DNA from 2 places in the Lysinibacillus sp. EB271-A1-10B genome. Region 1 is predicted to be linked to the other one. Evidence: riboswitches for the same ligand, from Rfam matches in the RefSeq annotation. Region 1 holds a riboswitch; the other holds the start of a gene.

Evidence for each region. A riboswitch is a leader RNA that binds a small molecule or an ion and turns the genes downstream of it on or off. The one in region 1 is predicted to bind glycine.
Region 2: it holds a riboswitch for glycine, as region 1 does, so the genes downstream of both, AC3WSK_RS08720 (amino acid permease) here and gcvT (glycine cleavage system aminomethyltransferase GcvT) in region 1, are expected to answer to the same signal.

The regions. Positions count from the first base shown of each region.
Region 1 is NZ_JBYTDL010000032.1:32,891-40,271, forward strand. Features, by position in the region: gene gcvPA (aminomethyl-transferring glycine dehydrogenase subunit GcvPA) at 1-1,271, opposite strand, end outside; gene gcvT (glycine cleavage system aminomethyltransferase GcvT) at 1,297-2,397, opposite strand; glycine riboswitch at 2,672-2,764, opposite strand; gene AC3WSK_RS24315 (shikimate kinase) at 2,907-3,422, opposite strand; gene AC3WSK_RS24320 (hypothetical protein) at 3,442-3,642, opposite strand; gene comGF (competence type IV pilus minor pilin ComGF) at 3,620-4,045, opposite strand; gene AC3WSK_RS24330 (hypothetical protein) at 4,038-4,355, opposite strand; gene comGD (competence type IV pilus minor pilin ComGD) at 4,348-4,788, opposite strand; gene comGC (competence type IV pilus major pilin ComGC) at 4,788-5,126, opposite strand; gene comGB (competence type IV pilus assembly protein ComGB) at 5,137-6,210, opposite strand; gene comGA (competence type IV pilus ATPase ComGA) at 6,188-7,207, opposite strand.
Region 2 is NZ_JBYTDL010000004.1:274,258-281,638, reverse strand. Features, by position in the region: gene AC3WSK_RS08740 (MFS transporter) at 1-253, shown strand, start outside; partial or broken gene AC3WSK_RS08735 (amidohydrolase) at 270-926, shown strand; partial or broken gene AC3WSK_RS08730 (zinc-binding metallopeptidase family protein) at 1,866-2,624, shown strand; gene AC3WSK_RS08725 (glutaminase) at 2,765-3,736, shown strand; gene AC3WSK_RS08720 (amino acid permease) at 3,903-5,243, opposite strand; glycine riboswitch at 5,405-5,481, opposite strand; gene AC3WSK_RS08715 (rhodanese-like domain-containing protein) at 6,015-6,401, opposite strand; gene AC3WSK_RS08710 (lipoate--protein ligase family protein) at 7,015-7,381, shown strand, end outside.

The sequences.
Region 1 (7,381 bases):
AGCACGTGATTTTTTAGAGAGTCATATGTTTGACCTAAAGGATAGCCACCGATGATACCTTTTTCAATTAAGCCTTTATTAATTTCTTTCACACATTTATTTGTCTTCACAACGATTTCGTTAAAGTGTGCACCTTGGAATGCTACTGTGAAACCAGTCGCTTCAAAGGCATTTTTAGCATAGCGTGTTTTCGCAATGTTTTGCATTGCCATTTCACGAACGCCTTCTTTACCTAGAGCAGTCATTGCTACAGAAGCAGCAAGTGCAAGAAGTGCTTGGTTCGAACAAATATTGGACGTTGCTTTATCACGACGGATATGTTGTTCACGTGCTTGTAATGTTAAAACATAACCACGACGACCTTCACCATCAACTGTTTCACCTACAAGACGACCAGGAACTTTACGCATTAACTTCGTAGTTACTGCAAAGAAACCACAGTGTGGACCACCGAATGCTTCAGAAATACCGAAAACCTGTGCGTCCCCTACACAAATATCAGCACCTAGCTTACCAGGTGGTGTTAAAATTCCTAGTGCAAGTGGATTCGAAGAGACAACAAATAAACTTTTTGCCTCATGCGCAATATCGCCAATTACTTGCAAGTCCTCTATTTGACCAAAGAAGTTAGGATATTGTGCAATAACAGCTGCCGTATTATCATCTATTAATTCCTTTAAAGCTTCTACATCTGTCACACCATCATTTTGTGGAACAGTAACAATTTCAATGGATTGACCATATGCATATGTAGCAACGACATCACGATACTCAGGGTGAACTGCTTCAGATACTAAAATTTTCTTACGGCGTGTATGGCCAGCTGCAAGCATACCTGCTTCAGCTAACGCTGTTCCTCCATCGTACATAGAAGAGTTTGCAAGATCCATGCCTGTAAGCTCTGCGATCATCGTTTGGAATTCAAAAATTGCTTGTAATTCCCCTTGTGAAATTTCTGGTTGATATGGAGTATACGCTGTGTAAAACTCTGAACGAGAAATAACATGGTCCACGATAACCGGTTTATAGTGGTTGTATACGCCTGCACCTAAAAACGATACGTTAGCATTTGTATCTTTATTTTTCGCAGCCATTGCTGTTAATTCTTTTAATAAAGCTGATTCAGATTTCGCTTCTTTAATATCATATAGGCCTTTAAAACGTACTTTTTCTGGAATATCCTCAAATAACGCATCAACTGAGGATACACCGATTACGTCTAACATTTCTTGTTTATCTTGCTCCGTCATTGGTAAATAACGATGTTTCATAAATGTAGGTCCCTCTTTTCAACTTTTATTTTGAACGCTTGTAAAACGGTGTTTCAACTGTTACTACTTTTAAGTGCTTACCACGAATTTCAATTTCCAATTCAGTTCCGATAGTTGCGAATTGACTGTCAATTAATGCGTGACCAACATTTCGTTTAGAAGAAGGAAGTTGTGTACCTGTTGTCACTTCACCGATTTCCTTACCATCCTTCAACACTTTGTAGCCATGGCGAGGAATTCCTTTATCAATCATTTCAATACCCACAATTTTACGTGACAGCCCAGTTTCTTTTTGTGCCACTAATGCCTCATGACCATTAAAGCCCTCTTTATTTAACTTCACAGCAAAACCAATACCAGCCTCAAGAGGTGAAATTGTCGCTGATAGCTCTTGCCCGTATAATGGAAGACCTGCTTCAAAACGAAGTGTATCACGGCAGCCTAAACCTGCAGGAACTACACCTTTGTCTTTTCCAGCCTCTAAGATTTTACCCCATAATGCTTTAATATCTTCTGGAGAGCCATATAGTTCAAAGCCATCTTCTCCTGTGTAACCGCTACGAGATACTAATGCTTTATGACCAGCAACTTCAACATCTGCTTGGAAACGGAAGTATTTAATCGTTTGTAAATCAGTATCTGTTAATGTTTGAAGAACTTCTTCTGCTAATGGACCTTGAAGGGCAATTTGTGCATAAGCCTCTGATTGGTTGTCTATCGTTACATCATATTGATGTTGATTTTCCATCATCCAATCATAATCTTTTTCAATATTTGCCGCGTTCACGCATAATAAATAATGATTGTCTGCTAATTTATACGTTAATAAATCATCGACAACACCACCATCTTCATAGCACATTGCATTATATTGCGCTTGACCTACTGCAATCTTAGAAATATCATTTGTCAAAAGGTTTTGTAAAAACTCTAGTGAATTAGGTCCAGTTACTAAAATCTCACCCATATGTGATACATCAAATAAGCCAGCACGATTACGTACTGCATCATGCTCTTCTTTAATAGAAGAGAACTGCACTGGTAATTCCCATCCACCGAAGTCAATTGTTTTACCACCATGTTTTGCATATTCTTCAAATAGAGGTGTGCGTTTTAATTCTGTCATTGTTTTTGCCCCCTTATTGTTCGTTACATATTTACTTATAGTAGTTCGTCTGTTTTTTTGTACAGTCATGCTTCCCTTGTTTGTTCATCCAAATAAAGAAAAACGAACAACATTAGGTAAAACATTTAGACATAAAAAAAGACAGACGAACCCCTTTTCGGGATTCTCTGTCCTTGCACCTGAAAGTTACACCAGACTGACTCGCATACATACAATGCCAATCAGCCGGCTTTCCCCTTTGGTGGCTGTAGTACTACAGCACTCTCCAGAGTTGCGTCTTATACGAGTCCTTTTACCTGAGAGATTCATAACATTTTGCTATTTGCTCCTTCGGTGACGTCTATACGTGCTCTCCCCGTACAATCATCCGCCCAAGTTTCAACTTGGTACTATTTAGTATTCAATGAACATTAAGTAACTTTTGTCTATATCCTAACATTAATTGCATTGAAAAGGCAATCATTTTTTATTTTATGTTAAAAAACGAACATTTAAGTATTAACGATACATCAATGTTCGCTTTTTAGCCTTTTAACTTGGAATACTAAATACTCAAGAATTTGGCGGATTGTTCGCCCCTCTGTTAACACTTGTATATGTCCTACTTCACGATAGAACTTTCTTCTGTAATGATACAGCTGCTCTAACTCTTCTTTCGTCGAGCTCTGTACAATCGGTCTGTTCGGATCATGCTGTATTCGTTTGTATATATCTTCGAATGTCGCATCTAAAAAAAACACGAGCCCACTGCGTCTCATTATTTTTCGATTTTCAGCATTAATTGCGACTCCACCACCTGTTGAAATAATACAAGCTTCGTCCCGGAAGTTTTTCAAAAATTCTGTTTCTATTTCCCGAAAACGTGCTTCTCCGTATTTTTCAAATATTTGCGGAATTGTCATACCCTGCTGTCGAACAATCTCATGATCCATATCGTAATAGGGCATCTTTAACAAATAGCTTAAACGTCTTCCTAACGCACTTTTCCCGGAGCCCATAAAACCAACTAAATATATTTTTCGCATTCGAATCACCTTCTTATAACTACGATTCTACACTGTCTGACAAAATTTGTCCTAATAAATTTATCGTAGCTCGAACATTGAGCTTTTCTAGGCCATCATATGTTCGAAACTGAATCTCATAAGACGTACAAAACGTAAGGACAAAAGTAGTTACAAAAAATAATAATCCAATTGCGATTAAAAAAATAGCCCCTCTGTCATTTTTCAAAAACTGGAACATAGAAAGTTCGCTCCTTTTTACTACCACTTGGAAGTTCAACAGCTACTGTTAACATATCTTTTTCATATCGGAACTGGCATTTAGTAATACCAACTAGCATTGGTACATGACCACCATTTACTTGATCACGAATTATATTGCTGTAACAATCAATATTATGAATGGTATCTGCGGCCTGGAAGGTTATTCTCTTTTGATCCTTTCGAAGTGTAAAAGATGAAATATCACTTACATACATATTCAAATCATAAACAAAAAGCTCCCACTTTGATTGCTCATCAGTTAGCATCGTTGTTTTCATTTCAGCAAACCAAAGCATAATAAACACAACAAGATGGGCAATAAGCACAAAAACAACTAATTGAAACATCGCTTCTAATAATGTGTAGCCTCGCTCATTCATCAACTTCACCTGTCAGTTGTATACATTTTTTACGTAATTCCCGCGTATTTTGAAAACTTACGCATACCCCTTGTCCATTCATAAACCACTGAAATTCTATATTATCAATGGTTTTAGTGCCTTCTGTTTGTTGTAGATTGCGGTAATGCTTTAAGCCTTCATAGGCCGTTTCAGCTGCGAACACCTCCAACTTCTTGTTATAAAGAGTCGTTTTCATCGTATAGCTAATTGGTATTAATGTCGTGCATACTAACATAACAATGACTACTGATAATATCGTTTCCACAAATGAATAACCAGATTCATTCAATCCTCGATCTCCCTCGTCCTAATGTAATCACAACTTTTTTCACACCTTGAGGCGTTTTAAAATAAACAGTCCCTGGCGTCATGACGTTTCCATTATAGTTGTACATAATCGTGTAAATTGAACTCGATGCAGGCATAAACTCAACCCCTTTCGGAAAAGGGCGTTCATATAATTCTGTAAAAATATCCTTTTTAATAATGTATCTCTTTGATGAACTTTCAAACTTCATCGAGATATATTCCCTTTGATGCATACTATAAGTTTGTATATATTGAATATCTAATTGAATTTGTGTAAAAAATTGCTCAAGCTCCCTAGTCTCCACTCCTTTTAACGAATATTTGACGACAATCGCTGACAAACACATAAGGATAAACAATACAATTAGCATTTCAACAAATGTATAGCCACGCTCACTCTTATTAGTATCCATCAATTACCAGAACCAGTATCGGTAGAGGTTTTCGCCAATCGTACCTCCCCATCCTTAGTGATTACAATCTCTTCTTTATTAGGGCAGGTCGTTTCATTCTTCTTTAAATAGCCTTTCGCTACCAAATCTTGAATCGTTGGATAATCCATAAAATCTACTCGATACGCCTCCACCTGACCTTGCACCATGCTCACATACGCTTTGCACCCCTTCTCATCGACGGTGGCAAAATGTTTCGTAACATTTGGGATTGTAATTAAAATTAATATGGAAATAATCAGGAGAACTATTAACATTTCAATTAAAGTAAAACCTTTTTGCTGCTTTATACGTTTCATTATTAACCTCCTATACTAGTTCAATCATGTGATATATTGGCAATAATAAACTTACATATGCGGCAACTATGCACATCGCTATAATGATAAAGAAGGTGGGCTGCACGAACACAAGGATTTTATGCAATAGTTGCTCTTGCTTTTCCGTCATTAACTCGCTGTACAGTACTAGCTCTTTTCCTAAATAGCCACTTTGTTCTCCATGTTCAACAAATGTTGTAAAATCCTTCTGCCAAACTGTCATCAACTTAACTGCTTGCGTTAGCGTATCACCCAAAACAACGCGATCCTTTATACATAGCGCTAGATATTGTAAAAACGGTTGAAGTCGCTGCTCCTCTAAAATTTGTAGACTTGCCTGTAAAGAAAACCCACTTTGTAGCAGGCTCCCTAAATAAGCAGCAAATTGTCTCGTCAAAGACATTCGTGTATAAATCCGAATCAAAGGAGTTTTTAGAATAATATTTAACTGGCGAGCAATCGGACGTCGTTTGAGAGTAAGGTAAAAAATGAAAATACAACAAAATACCGCAATGCCTATGAACATTAAAGTATCGGGAAGATGCAATAATGCCTTTGACAAAGCAATGCTTGTCTCCTCAGTGCCGGTAGTTCGGCTAGTCACCATTTTTTCGATATTAGGAAAGAATATGGTACGAAACACTAAAAACAACAGCAACAAAAATAAAATAAGTACTACAGGATATAGGAGTAGCTTCATTAATTTTTTCTTCGTCGCTTCACTCAAAGCCATTTGCTTTGCCACGCCTTTTAACGTCTCAATCATATGCCCATTGTTTTCTGCAACTGTAATGGCTACTAAATGCTGTTTTGGAAGTTGTAATGCTTCAAAAACTCCTAAAACACCGACTCCTTGTCTCAGCTTTTCATTGATTAGCTTTTGCATGTCTTCATGTGCTTCAATATGATGAGGTAATAAAATAGAAATAGCCTGCGGGAATAAATAACCTTCCTGCATTAACACACTTAACCGACTAAAAAAATGAGCTTGCTCCCTTACGCGCCATTTTGTTGCCTTATTGTAAGCCAATTGAATTCTTTCAATAAACGTTCGTATTCGCATAGTGATGACTCTCTATCATTTCTTTTTGACCTGCAAGTGTTAACTCATGTGGCAATTCATAGCTAGTTTTTTGCATAATTGCTTTAATGGCCATTTGAAGTTGAACATCGCTTAATATTTCAAACAATGCACGACGTTCTTCCTGTATTATAGGTGATTGGAAAAGTGTTTGAGCGACTATACCTACCACAGTTTGGCGAAGTTCTTCTATTGATACACCCAAGTCCAAAAATCGATAAAGGCAGTTTACCGAATCCTTAGCATGAATGGTTGAGACTACTAAATGACCTGTTAAAGAAGCTTCGATTGCGATTTTTGCAGTCTCTTTATCACGTATTTCACCAATCATAATAACGTCGGGTGAGTGGCGTAAAATAGCCTTTAAGCCTGTAGCATATGTAACGCCAGCTCGTTCGTTTACTTGAATCTGTAAAAGATTAGCTTGATTATTTTCTACAGGGTCTTCTAAAGAAATGACATGACGATTTAGTTCTGTCGAACAGTAATGGATTAGAGAATACAAGGATGTTGATTTACCAGAGCCTGTCGCACCTGTGAAACATAAAAGTCCCTGTTGATGTTTCACTAGTTCCATCAACATGTTTGCTGCATATTCGGAATAAGATAAAGAAGTAAGTGGGAATGCATGATTTTGTAGAAGTAGACGGATAATTAGGCTTTCTTTTAAAAATACGGAGGGAAGTGTCGAGACACGAAAGGCATATTGATCTTGTTCCATAGCTTTTTGGAAAGAGCCGCTTTGGGGTTTTCGCCGCTCGCTAATATCTAATGCCGCTGAAAATTTATAAAAGGAAATCATTCGTTCCGCAAGATTATTTGGTAACTCACCTGCTTGGAGTAGCTTATCATATTTGCGAAAATAAATACGATACCGCTCACTTTCCGGAACTAAAAGTAAATCTGATGCACCGAAATGATAGGCTTTTAGTAAAAGTTGCTCACATTTTCGTTCAACAACCGTTTCAAAGTTCTGCATATTCGCACCCCTCTTCTGGTTTTTTCGAATATGACCGCTCTATTCGTTATGTCCTAGTATAGATAGGAACTTGCCGGAAGAAAAGCTCTTTTCTTAAATTAAAAATTTGCTATAAAATTTCCTATCAAACATGTTTTTTTGCGATAAAAATGTGGATACCTTGCTAATTTCCAT
Region 2 (7,381 bases), on a different contig from region 1:
ATTTGTTATTACATTACTACCTGCCATTGTGTTAAAGAAATTACCTTCTTCTATTACAGGTTCCGCAATGGGAGTTGCTAATACAGGCGGGCAATTAGCTGGATTTGTAACACCGATGGCAATCGGCTTTATGGTAGATGCTTTTAACGGTTCCTTCGATGCAGCATTTTGGATGTTAATTGGATTTGCAGTTATTTGTATTATTTCGCTTTTAACGTTAAATGATCAAAAAGGAAGTCTTTTGAATTCATAATAGGGGGTATAAAAAGATGAGTGTACATGAAAAAATTTCTTCATTAGTCGAGTCAAAAAGGGATGCTAGTATTCAATTAAGTGATGCTATTTGGGCAGTACCTGAACTTCACTTTCAAGAAAAGAAATCTGTTCAATATATGAAGGCAGCTTTAGAAAAAGAGGGCTTTGCAACAGAACTTGGCATTGCAGGCCTTGATACAGCACTAGTAGGAACGTATGGATCTGGAAAGCCGGTTATTGCCTTTCTCGGTGAATATGATGCACTGCCTGGTTTGAGTCAAAAAGGTGGGGCTACTCATTTCGAACCATTAGAGGACGGAGAAAGTGGCCATGGTTGTGGGCATAACTTATTAGGTACAGGAGCGTTCTCCGCGGCTGTTGCGGTGAAAGATTATTTAGAGCAAAATAATCAATCAGCGACAATTCGTTTCTACGGTTGTCCTGCAGAGGAGAATGGTTCAGGGAAAGCTTATATGGCGAAGGCTGGTATTTTTGATGATGTCGATATTGCAATATCTTGGCATCCTGGTACTTTTACGACTGTAATGACTTGCACCTCTCTTGCAAACTATGCAGTTACGTTTAAATTTACGGGAAAAAGTGCACATGCAGCAGCAGCGCCACATTTAGGACGAAGTGCATTAGATGCAGTTGAACTTATGAATGTTGGGTAACTAAACTGTTACGATAAATTCAGACAAAACTATACAAATCTGTATAGAAGCATAAATTTATAACAGAATACCCTTCGTATCAAGCAATTGGTGCGAACTCCACGTTAATTGCTTTTAACTCCTAAAGCCTTGTGACCAACGCGGAGCTGGAAACGGCAGACGTAACGGTGCGAAAGCAGAAAAAACAACAAGGATAGCATAAGCTGAAAAAAATCACTCAGTGTCCGTAAAGGATCATCGTGACAACGGAAAACGGTGGCGCTAAGTGCTTTGGCAATGGATGTTTAGCAGCGAAAGTCCTAAATCTCTCATGAGACACGGAAGACGTTCAACGACTATCTCCTTGAGGGAGAGTAAAACCGCAAGCGAATGGCGGAAGAAAAATGTGGCTCTTATTAGAAGATAAGATGAAGATATAGTCTGCGCTTATGTGAAAGCATAAGAGGTCTACTCGTGAGAGAAAGACTGCATGAAGGGTTGCGCCTTCGTGTGAACAAGAAAAATATATACAACTATAAAAATGTTAACAACCTCTCTAAACAGGGTAATGTGATTTTATCATAGTGAAAGAGTGGTGGTACACATGGAGTTAATGTCCATTGAGAAATTTGCTAAACAAAAGTTGGTAATTGGTTATTGTCGAGTCAGTACACCATGTCAAGATGAAAAACAATGATCTGGATAAAGATTTGAATGCAAGCATTAATTTAGCAAATTATTCAATCTAAGGAGTTTAACTAAAAACTAAACCTTAGATGTGTACGCAACGATACTGCGGAATTTAAGCCTTTGGAGAGTCATACCAAATGGCAGTAGCTTTTTTGCGAAACCAGACTCGGGGAATAAGGAAGACACAAAACGAAATTCGAAAGATATAAGTTGTGTCACAGTAGAGCTGTTTACATTTTTTAGAAATGTATATGTTTTTCGTATCGGGTGAACTATTTACGCGAACATATCATTCCAGAAGCGCGTGTGCATTATGCGGTTACAAACACAGGGGGATCATCTCCAAATGTCGTTCAACCGTATGCAGAGGTGACATACTTAATTAGAGCACCTAAAAAGCATCAGGTACAAGAGATTTATCAACGTGTTGAAAATATTGCTAAAGGTGCAACATTGATGACTGAAACATCGTTAGAAATCGCCTTTGAGGGAGCAGCGTCCAATCTTATTCCAAATAAAACACTTTATGGTGCGATGCAAAAACAAATAATTGATTTAGGAATGCCTACTTATACAGGAGAAGATGAACAGCATGCCCAAGCTATTTTTAATACATTTACGCCTGAAATTCAGGCATCAGCATTAGTAGGTCTAAAAAAAGATGATGCTATGCAGTTACAAGGTAAAGTTATTGCTGACCACATCCCAAGTGTCCTACCTGAATTTATATTAGGTGGATCAACGGACGTTGGAGATGTAAGCTGGAATGTCCCAACTGTTCAATGTACAACTGTATGTATGGCACTAGGTACACCACTTCATACTTGGCAGGTTGTATCACAGGGTGTTATGCCAATAGCACATAAGGGGATGTTGCAGGCAGCAAAAATTATGGCTTGCACTGCTGTGGATCTAATTGATAATCCAGCACTGATTGAAGAAGCTAAAAAAGAATGGAAGGAACGTCTGGATGGGGAGACTTATGTTTCACTAATTCCAGAAGGTAAAATGCCTCCAAAATTTTAAAAAAGTTATACCAAAAAGAGTCTTCGTAGGGTAAACTATGGAGACTCTGTTTTTGCCTATTATTAAGTTTTTTCTTAGTTAAGTGTACTTATTGAGTAGTTATTGGCGTAAAATGCCGTTTTTTGAAAGGAGATTAGAAAATGCCGACAGAACATAACAATCATAATAATAATCAACTTGCGGCAGAATGGGTGGAACAGTTTCGTCCTTTTGCTAAAGAGGGGCAATGTGCAAGTTATATTCCTGCTTTAGCTGAAAAAGATCCAAATCAATTGGCGATTTCGATTATCGGTACTAATAATGACGAAATGAAAGCCGGAGAGACAACTGAACTATTTACGCTGCAGAGTGTTTCAAAGGTCGTTACATTTATTTTAGCGTGTATGGAACGAGGATTACCTTATGTTTTAGAACGAGTTGATGTTGAACCTACAGGTGACACCTTCAATTCAATCATTCGTCTAGAAAGCCATCAGCCTGGGAAACCTTTTAATCCAATGATTAATGCTGGAGCCATTACAGTATCCTCTATGCTTGACGGAAATTCTCCGCAAGAAAAGGTTTCAAAAATCCTTAATTTTTTAGAGCAAATGGTTGGCAAGGAATTAAAGGTGAATGAAGAGGTTTATCAATCTGAGTGGCAAACAGCAAATCGAAATCGGTCATTAGCCTATTATTTAATGGATTCTGGCTTTTTAGACTGTCCTGTAGAGGAAGCATTGGAGGTTTATTTAAAACAATGTGCGATTGAAGTAAATGTTTCAGATTTAGCAATGATTGGTTTAGTAATTGCCAATGATGGCTATCATCCTCTAACAAAAACACAACTTTTTCCTAAGCAAGTAGCAAAATTAGCAAAGGCATTGATGGTTACTTGTGGTATGTATAATGCTTCTGGTAAATTTGCTGCATTTATCGGGTTACCCGCTAAAAGTGGTGTTTCCGGAGCGATATTGGCGGCTGTACCAAGTCATGCAGGCTTAGATTCACCTTTTCCTGCTGGGAGCGGTATTGGCATATATGGACCAGCAATTGATGACATCGGGAACAGCGTAGCTGGCGTGAATTTACTTAAGCATATCGCTACCGAATGGAATATGAATATTTTTTAATCAATAAAAGAAAGATGACTTCAGTAAATGAAGTCATCTTTTTTACTTCTTTCCGCGGCTTTCTAAACATCCGCCAAGAAAATGCCGTTAATTTGTAATAAAAAAAGCCCTGAATAGCTTCACTTTGCTTAAAGTGTCACTATCCAGGACAATATAATTTAGCGTATTACTTTCTTTTTTTCTTATAAAGAATTAGCAGCAATATAAACCAAATTGGTGTCAATAGTAATGCCGTACGAGTTGCCTCTGAAATGAACATTACTACTAATAGAAATGCAAAGAAGGCAAGTACTAAATAGTTCACGAACGGTGTGAAAGGTGCCTTGAAAATTGATGCTTCATGAAGAGCACGATTTTTACGTTTATAGATGATATGAGAGATTAATATAATACTCCATACCCAGATAAAGCAAATGGCACTAATCGTTGTCACAACACTAAAGGCGTTTTCAGGCATTAATTTACTTAGTAATGCACCTACGGATACAACAATTGCAGATACAACAAGTGCGTTACTTGGTACACTGTTTTTATTGAGCTTTGCAAATGTTGGTGAAGCTTGCTTGTTGTTTCCAAGATTAAAGAGCATGCGGCTTGTAGAAAATAAACCACTATTACCAGCCGAGGCAGCAGATGTTAGAACGACAAAATTAATAATCCCTGCAGCAATTGGAATACCAGCTAGTGTAAATACTTGTACAAATGGACTACTAGAGGCAGACATTTCATGCCAAGGATTAATGCATAAAATAACAAATAGCGCCCCTACGTAGAATAATAAAATGCGTAATGGAATTTTGTTAATGGCAGAAGGAATATTCTTTTTAGGATCGGCCGTTTCAGCAGCGGAAACCCCTACTAGCTCGACACCAACAAAAGCGAAAACAACCATTTGGAATGCCATTAGGAACCCGTGTAGACCATTCGGGAATAACCCGCCATATGCCCAAAGATTTTCAACGGAAACTGTGCCAGCGCCTGTTTGAAAGCCTGTAAATATCATGAATAGTCCAATCACAATCAGTGCAACAATTGTAATGACTTTTATAAGTGCAAACCAAAATTCTAGTTCGCCAAATAGTTTTACAGTTAATAGATTCAACATTAGCAACAGGACTAAACAGCCAATTGCAGGCACCCATTGTGGAATGTCAAACCAATATTGTACATAAACGCCGACAGCAATAATATCTGCCATAGCGGTCATAATCCAGCAGAACCAGTATGTCCAACCGGTAATGTAACCTGCCCAAGGTCCTATGTATTCGGATGCAAAATCAGTAAATGATGTATAGCCAGCATTCGATAATAACAGTTCACCTAACGCCCGCATGACGAAAAATAAGGCAGTTCCGACAATTAGATAGGCGAAGATGATGGAAGGTCCTGCTAAAGCAATGGCTTTACCGGAGCCTAAAAATAAACCAGTACCGATTGTTCCGCCAATCGCAATGAGCTGCACATGGCGATTTTTTAATTCGCGTTTTAATTGTTGTTGTTGTTCCACGTTGCTCCCCCTCAAAGATACGTAATAACTATGACTGGAAATAAAAAAGAGACTAGTAGTGACACTAGTCTCGTAAACGACAGAATAACAAATACCCATAGCGAATGTTGTATGTAAAAAAGAAAACATTCGTGTGGTATAGCTTTCATGATGAAAGTTAATATTACTCCTCTGTCCTTTTGCCTGAGATAGTGAACCCTTCGGCGACGCAAAATGCGCTCTCTCCAGAACTGCTCCTGCTATAGTTTTATCCATAGCATTCATAGCTTGTATTGTATGTCTTGATGACATTATTTTAAGATATTATACATCCTATCAGTGCTACCATAAATATTCAAGGGTAAATTTCTGTCTTTTTCAGAAAAAAAGAAGATTGGAGTTCGTCTAGGTAAAAATTACACGAAAAATAGTATTTTTAGACATACGTTAAAATAGGGATAATATTTAATGTTTGGTATAAAGGTTAAAAAAGGCGAGGGACGAGTGAGGGAAGCAGCTAGAACTTTGATAAAGGAAGTTGAATGTGATGTGAGCAGTATATTGCCGCACGCGCTACTTTTTTCTGTTCAATAAGTTGTCAGACGTTAAACAATAAATATAATATAGTAGAAACTCAGAATTTTTTGCAAAAAGTAAACCATCTCATAGTCATTTGAGATGGTTTCTTCCTGTTTAAAACAAAGTGAGATAGGTATATATAAATAAATTACCTTAGATTTCGCGAGTATATTTATTTATAGTAGTCACTTATGCCTTAACGACTTTTTGAAATTATTTTTTAGACTTTATTTTACCTGTCCAAGTACGGAAGCCGCCTTGAAGTTGGTAAATTTGGTTGTAGCCACGTTTTTTAAGAAATAGAGCAGCACGTGCGCTACGGCCTGTATTTTGACAGTATAAATATACTGGTAAATCTGGGCGAATTTCTTTGTGACGTTGACGTAGAGTTGTTGAAGGAACATTACGTGCACCAAGAATGTGACCTGCATCAAATTCTTTTTGCTCACGTACGTCGATAAGCTGCGCTTTACGATAGCCTTCAATAAATTGTTCTTGTGTTAGGTTTGTTACGGCTTTTTTTAGTCGTAGGGCATTGATACCGATATATGCAATTACGACTACTAAAATAACACCGATTGTGATAAGTATGTTTAACAAAATTTCTTACCCCTTTCTATCTTCTTTATTATTATAAAAGATGCGCTAGCGATAGTCCAATGAGTTTGATAAAATTAATTAGATTGTGGCTAGAATTAATCTATCTATATGTATGGATGTTATTAGTGAAATGTCACAGAATCATGCTACTCCATTTTTAGATTTGGGTGGATGATACTTCAATAAAGAATAGAACTAAACGCAGAGTGTCAAAATTTTGAGAAACATTAATTTTTGGCTCATCACCATGAGTAGGATGGCATTTGCTAAAACGTATGCGATATATAGGTTGATTGGAGTGAAGGCAGGGCGACTCCTCGGGGATTAGCGATAGGGGAACGAAGGCTAAGAGCATCACATCCTGTGATAACGCCTTCGTGACCAACATCCTGTTGGCCCAAGCGGCTCATCGGTCGTCCCCAGAGAAAGAGCCCGGCCGGAACGGAAATCAACCACTCGCTATAGGGATGAGCCTTATTTTGTACACATTCGCAAAAGGTAAAGCCTCCGGCTGATGTCACGGAATCGAAAAGGATTTCTTTGTGCAAGCACAAAGCCGATTCCCGACGCATTTATGCCGAGGCATAAATGATTAATTGTAGGAGATGAAAATATGACAACTTGGTATTTTCTAAATTCAGGGAAATGTAGCCCATCTTTCAATATGGCATTAGACGAAGCATTACTTGATTGGCATAGTGAAGGTTTAATTCCACCGGTTATTCGTTTTTATGAGTGGGAGCCAGCAACTCTTTCGATTGGCTATTTTCAACAAGCGAAAAGAGATATTAATCTAGAAGCGGTGCGAGAACAAGGGCTAGGCTTTGTTCGTCGTCCAACAGGTGGTAGAGCCGTTTTACATGAACATGAATTGACATATAGTGTCATTGTTTCTGAAAGCTATCCAGATATGCCTGAATCAGTGACAGAGGCATATAGAGTGTTAAGTGAAGGGATATTGCAAGGGTTTCATAATCTAG